DNA from 2 places in the Paenibacillus sp. P22 genome. Region 2 is predicted to be linked to the other one. Evidence: predicted binding sites of a transcription regulator. Region 2 holds the regulator's gene; the other holds the start of a gene.
What was found. The regulator Rex, encoded in region 2, represses fermentation and respiration genes when NADH is low (regulators of the CRP and FNR family bind a similar motif). The targets are predictions, from matches to a motif close to TTGTGAAATATTTCACAA.

Region 1: BN871_RS20070 (cytochrome ubiquinol oxidase subunit I) is a predicted target of Rex. The motif match lies at 1,612-1,629, and genes of this name have one in related genera.

What each region holds. Positions count from the first base shown of each region.
Region 1 covers NZ_CBRA020000160.1:14,348-17,766, reverse strand. The annotation lists gene bioB (biotin synthase BioB) at 206-1,222, shown strand; gene BN871_RS20070 (cytochrome ubiquinol oxidase subunit I) at 1,648-3,012, shown strand; gene BN871_RS20065 (cytochrome d ubiquinol oxidase subunit II) at 3,009-3,419, shown strand, end outside.
Region 2 covers NZ_CBRA020000200.1:14,371-17,789, forward strand. The annotation lists gene dinG (ATP-dependent DNA helicase DinG) at 1-1,599, shown strand, start outside; gene BN871_RS22545 (redox-sensing transcriptional repressor Rex) at 1,596-2,255, shown strand; gene BN871_RS22550 (amidohydrolase) at 2,236-3,419, shown strand, end outside.

The DNA.
Region 1 (3,419 bases), on a different contig from region 2:
CATGACTCGAAGGGGTCATTTCGGCTGCAGCTTCTTTTGGGAGGGAACGCATCGGCCATTTGTGTTAACTTAAAAATGTTATGACAGGTTAACATTTCCTTTACAGGCTGCCGGTCCACTGATACAATGGCCTGGATCATTGTTAACCACATACCTTTTAATTAAGGTTAACAATAGAAGGATACGAACAGGGTGATCAAAGCGGATGGCTAGGACCGAGAAAAAGGATTGGAACCGATTTGCGGAAAAAGCGTTGAACGGAGAATGCCTGACGCTGGAGGAAGGACTTGCCCTTCTGGAGGCGGGGAATGATGAGATCCTATCGATTCTGCAGGCGGCTTTCACGGTGCGCAAGCATTTTTACGGAACGAAGGTCAAGCTCAACATGATCATCAATGCCAAGAGCGGCCTCTGTCCGGAGGACTGCGGCTACTGCTCGCAATCGATCGTATCGGCGGCCCCGATCGAAAAATACAAGCTGCTGGACAAGGACACGCTGCTTGCCGGCGCGCGCGAGGCGATGCAGCGCAAGGCCGGCACTTATTGTATCGTGGCATCGGGAAAAGGTCCGACCGATAAGGAGATCGGGCAGGTTGTCGAAGCGGTCAAAGAAATACGGGAAACGCTGCCGCTCAAAATCTGCGTCTGCCTCGGCATCCTGAAGGAAGGACAGGCGGAAAAGCTGGCGGATGCAGGGGTTCACCGGTACAACCACAATCTGAACACAAGCAAAGGAAACTTTCCGTCCATTACGTCGACACATACCTACGATCAGCGGATCGAGACAATCCTTGCGGCGAAGCGGAGCGGAATGTCTCCTTGCTCGGGAGTCATTGTCGGCATGGGCGAGACAAACAAAGAGATAGTGGAAATGGCTTATGCCCTTAGAGAGCTGGATGCGGATTCGATTCCGATCAATTTCCTGAACCCCATTCCGGGGACGCCTCTCGAAGGCTCGCAGCTGACGCCGGCCATGAAGGCTCTCAAGGTGCTGGCATTGTTCCGCTTCCTGTGCCCCTCCAAGGAAATCCGCATCGCGGGCGGCCGCGAGTTGAATCTGCGTTCCCTTCAGCCGTTTTCCCTATATGCGGCCAATTCGATTTTCGTAGGCGACTATTTGACGACGGCAGGTCAGGAGGCGATGGCCGACTATCAAATGATTGAAGACCTGGGCTTTGAGATCGAAGAGAATGCCCTCGGAACCGAGATGAATCCGGCGTGAACGAGGAAGGACGGTGCCTGGCCTGTCGGTTCGAGAAACCGTGGAGGATATCCTCCACGGCGTTTTTTTCGTCCGGTTTCAACGCTCCGAACAGGCTGGCATCAGCATATGTCAGCGGTCGAATCAATAGCCCGATCGAGCGGTTTTTTCATTTTTCACGCAGTTGTCGGAAAGAGTTGATCCTTTGTTGAACGTTTAAGGTCGAAGAAATGACAGGCATTGAATTGCAGCCAGACAACGGTACAATGAATTTAATCCTGCATGGCCAGTCGTCTTTGGACAGCTTTTCATCCACGGTTCCCGCCGGTCGGTCGCCAAGGCTGTCAATTCCCTGCAGCAAACAGAGATAAAAGCAAGGAAAGGATGGAAGCGTTTGTTCGCTTCATACTTTGTGAAAATATTCTCATACTCGGAGGCGATAAAGGTTGGCAGTAGACACGGTATTTTGGAGCAAGATGGTGACGGGCATGACGTTGGGGTTCCACGCCATTTTTGCGACGATTGGCGTCGGCATCCCGTTGATGATCGCAATCGCAGAGTTCATCGGAATCCGCAAGAAGGATCCTCACTACATCCTGATGGCCAAAAGATGGTCGCGAGGATTCATCATTTCGGTCGCTGTCGGTGTCGTAACCGGCACGGCGATTTCCCTGCAGCTGGCGCTGGTTTGGCCCCATTTCATGAAGCTGGCCGGCAATGTCATCGCTCTTCCGCTCTTCATGGAAGTGTTCGCATTCTTTTTTGAAGCGATCTTCCTCGGCATCTATTTGTACACATGGGATCGGTTCAAAAATCCGTATATCCACTGGCTGCTTACGATTCCGATCGTCGCCGGGGCAGGCATGTCCGCTGTATTCATTACAACGGTGAACGGATTCATGAACCAGCCCGGAGGCTTCGTCATGGAAGCGGGGCACTTCACGGCGGTCGATCCGGTGCAGGCGATGCTGAATACGGCGACGTTCTCCAAGGTTTTCCACGTCTTAAGCTCGGCCTACCTGACTGGAGCCGCCCTATTGGCCGGCATCGCAGCTTTTACGATGCTTAGAAAAGGCAGGAGCGCCTATCACAAAAAAGCCTTGAACCTCAGCATGGCGGCTGTCCTGCTGTTCGGCCTTCTCAACACGCTGGCCGGAGATGTATCGGCCAAGTTTTTGGCCGAGCATCAGCCGGAGAAGCTGGCAGCGGCAGAGTGGCATTTCGAGACGGAAAAAGGCGCGGATCTGATCCTGATGGGATGGCTCAACGCGGAGCATGAAATCATCGGAGCCATTCATCTGCCGAAGCTTCTCAGCTTCCTCGCTTTCGGAGACTTTAATGCCGAGGTGAAAGGCCTCGAGGAATTCCCTTTGGATGAGCGTCCGCCGCTTCTCGTTCATTACTTGTTCGATTTCATGGCCGGAATCGGATTCGCGCTGCTGGCAATAGCCTGCTTGTATTTCTTGTTCGTATTCTGGAAAAAACGCAACGAGCTCAACAAGTGGCTGCTCCGCATCCTGGCGCTGACCGCGCCGCTGTCATTTCTGGCCGTGGAGTTCGGCTGGCTGTATGCGGAGCTCGGGAGGCAGCCATGGATTATTCGAGGGTATATGCGTGTCGAAGAAGCAGCCACGACATCGCCAAGCGTACGATTGCTGTTTTTCCTTTTCCTCTTGTTGTACATCGCCTTAGCCGTCGTATGCGTGCTCGTGCTGCGCCGATTGTTCCATCATAAGCCGGCGGAAGCGGAGATGGAGACATGGATGAAAGAAAAGCGGGATTCATCCAAGGAAGGGGGCGAGAGGGCATGATCAGTTACGAGCTGATGGGCATCTCGGTGCTGTGGCTGTTTCTGTACGGCTATCTGATCGTTGCCTCCATTGATTTCGGAGCGGGCTTTTTTGCCTTTTATGCTCGATCGACCAAGCAGGATCACGTCATGAATCGTCTCATTTCCCGATATTTATCTCCGGTTTGGGAAATTACAAACGTATTTTTTGTCTTTTTCTATATCGGCATCGTCGGCTTTTTCCCCGATACGGCCTATTATTACGGCTCCGCGCTGCTTGTACCGGGAAGCATCGCCGTCATCCTGCTCGCCATTCGAGGCTCGTTTTACGCCTTTGAAAACTATGGCTCCAAAACGAACATCATTTATCTGTTTCTGTACGGAGCGACGGGGCTGCTGATTCCGGCTTCATTGTCGGTGGCTCTGACC
Region 2 (3,419 bases):
AAGCGCTGCTTCTATCACCGGGCCAAGCAGGAGGCGAATCTCGCCGACGTCGTCATTACCAACCATTCGCTTTTATTTACCGATATTAGAGCCGATCACCGCCTTCTTCCGTCTTATGAGTATCTCGTCATCGACGAGGGGCATCAGGTGGAGGAAGTGGCGGGCAAGCATCTTGGACAGCAGCTCAGCTTCTACTCGTTCCTGAACCTGGCGAACCGGCTCGCCAAGGATTCGCGCAGCGGCCTGCTGCCGCAGCTCCGCTCCCACATCCAGGGAGAGAGCGAGGACGAAGTGCCCAAGTGGACGGAGCAGCTGGACGAGATCATTCCGCGCTTCGGCTCTCTCAAGGACAGCTGGGAGACGGTATTCGAGCAGCTCCAGTCGCTGGCGGCCGCCTCTTCCGGAGGAGGCCAGACCGAGACGGGGCAGAGCGTCCTGCGCCTCAAGCCGGGCAGCCTGCCGAGCCAATGGGAGCCGATCCAGAACGAGGAAGGCATCTATTTCAAGGAAATGAACCGGACGATCAAGGTGCTCGACAAGATGCTCTCGGACATGAAGGACAAGCTGGACGATACGGTGCTTCAAGGCATGCTGACGGATCTGGCCGGCGCGGTGAAGGATGCCGGACGCATCCGGGACGAGCTGCGAGTGTTCGTGCGGGCGGACAAGCCGGAGATGGTGTACTGGATCGAGTCCAATCCTTCCGCGCGGACGAAGAGCATCCAGCTCAATACGGTTCCGGCGGATGTCAGCGGGCAGATCCGGGAATATTTCTTCGACAGCAAGAAGAGCGTCGTCATTACTTCCGCTACGCTGAGCGTGCAAAAGTCGTTCCACTACGCCGCCGAACAGCTGGGACTGAACATGGCGGACGAGCGCCGCTCGCGCACCGTGCTTCTGCCTTCGCCATTCCATTACCGCTCCCAGGCGCTTGTCATGATTCCGCGTAACTTCCCGGCGGTCAAGGGAGCCGCGGCCGATCCGGCCTATCTAAGCGCGCTGGTCGCCTCCTTGTCGGAAGCGGCCCGTGAGACCGGAGGGCGGATGCTCGTCCTTTTCACCAGCTACCGGATGCTGAAGCAGGTATACGATCCGCTGAAGGAAGCCCTTCAGGGCTCCGGCATTCAAGTGCTGGGGCAAGGGCTCGACAGCAGCAACCGCAGCAAGCTTACCCGCCGCTTCCGGCAGCAGCCCGAATCCGTGCTGCTCGGGACGAGCAGCTTCTGGGAAGGGGTCGACATTCCCGGCGATGCGCTCATCTGCCTGGCGATCGTCCGCCTGCCGTTCCAGCCGCCGAACCATCCGCTTCAGGAAGCGAAGGCGGAGATGCTTCAGGAATCCGGGCAGAATCCGTTCATGAAGCTGTCCGTGCCGCAGGCGGTCATCCGCTTCAAGCAAGGGTTCGGACGGCTGATCCGAACTTCCCGGGACAAGGGAATTGTCCTCATTTACGATACGAGAGTGATCGAGACGTTTTATGGGAAACACTTCCTTTATTCGCTGCCTGGACCTAAAATTGAACATATGCATGCGGATCAGTTCGTTCCGAGAATGAGGGAATGGCTGTCCGAAGACTCCAAGGAGGCGGTCCGGCAATGAGCAAGCAGGGAAAAGCGATATCGGAGGCGGTCGTCCGCCGGCTGCCCGTTTATTTGCAAGTGCTGGGCGAGCTTCATGTGCGCGATGTGCAGACCGTCAGCTCGCAGGAGCTTGGCCTCAAGCTCGAGCTCAATCCGGCTCAGATCCGCAAGGACCTGGCCTATTTCGGGGAATTCGGGCGCAAGGGCGTCGGGTATGACGTCAACTACCTGATCGAGAAGATCAGAGGCATCCTCAAGCTGGACCAGGTGATGCTCGTTGCGCTCGTAGGGGCCGGCAATCTGGGGCATGCCTTATGCAACTACAGCACTTATTTGAAGGACAATATGAAAATCACTGCGGTGTTCGACGCCAATCCGGCCAAGATCGGCACCCGAATCAACTCGCTCGAGGTGCAGCCGATCGATCGGCTGCAGCAGGCCGTGCAGGAGCAGGACATTCAGATCGGCATTATTACGGTGCCGGCCGCGGAGGCTCAGAACGTCGCGGACCGGTTCATCGCGGCCGGCGTCAAAGGGATTCTCAATTTTGCCCCGGTCGTGCTGAAGGCTCCGGAGAAGGTTAGAATTCATTATGCCGATTTTACGACCCAGCTGCTGAGCCTCGCCTATTACATGGATAAGGAAGGAACCGAACATGAGCAAATGGTGGATTGAAAACGGAACCTTCGTCACGATAGACGAAAGGCGTCCCGTACTAAAGGGGCATATGGTAATCGAGGACGGCCTGATTGCCTACATAGGGGAAGAGCGCCCGGCCGATGCTGACGCAATGCCAGTCAGGATCGACGGCAGCCGCCTCGCGTTCATGCCGGGGCTGATCAATACGCACGGCCATGCGGCGATGTCGCTGCTTCGCGGTTATTCCGACGACGAGGTGCTGCAGACCTGGCTGCAGGATTATATGTGGCCGATGGAAGCGAAGTTCCGGGATGAGGATGTCCGGTGGGGATCTTCGCTGGCCGTGCTCGAAATGCTCAAGTCGGGAACGACGACGTTCGTCGATATGTACGACCGGATGGATGAGGTCGCCAAAGTCGTCGAGCAGTCCGGCATGAGAGGCGTTCTAATGCGCGGAGCCATCGGGCTGTGCCCGGAAGACGTGCAGCTCCAGAAGCTGGATGAAGCGGTCCGGTTCGCCAAGGACTGGAACGGCCAAGCGAACGGCCGCATCATGACGATGATGAGCCCGCATGCTCCGTACACTTGTCCGCCGGCATTCATCGAGAAGTTCGTTCAGGCCGCCCATGATCTCGACCTGCCGATACACACGCATATGTCGGAGACCGCAGCCGAGGTGGAGCAGAACGTCCGCGAGTACGGCCTGCGGCCGGTCGAGCATCTGGACAAGCTCGGCTTCTTCTCGCGTCCCGCCTTTGTCGCCCATGCCGTCCATCTCAACGATGCGGAGATCGAGCTGCTTGCCGCCAGAGGCGCGGCCGTGTCGCACAACCCCGCCAGCAATCTCAAGCTTGCCAGCGGCGTCGCGCGCGTGCCGGATCTGCTCCGGGCCGGCGTCACCGTCTCGCTCGGCACCGACAGCGCTGCCAGCAACAACAATCTCGACCTGTTCGACGAGATCCGGCTTGCGGCTCTGATCCACAAGGGAGTATCCGGCGATCCCACTGTCGTGCCGGCGGCCGAAGCGCTGAAGCTGGCTACCCTCGGCGGAGCGGCTACGATCCGCCAGCCGATGCTTGGCTCGCTGCAAGCAGGGATGAAAGCCGATTTCATCGCGATCGATACGGATCAGCCGCATTTCTATCCTCAGTCCGATCTGGTCTCCCATCTGGCTTACAGCGGCTCCGGCCGCGATGTCGT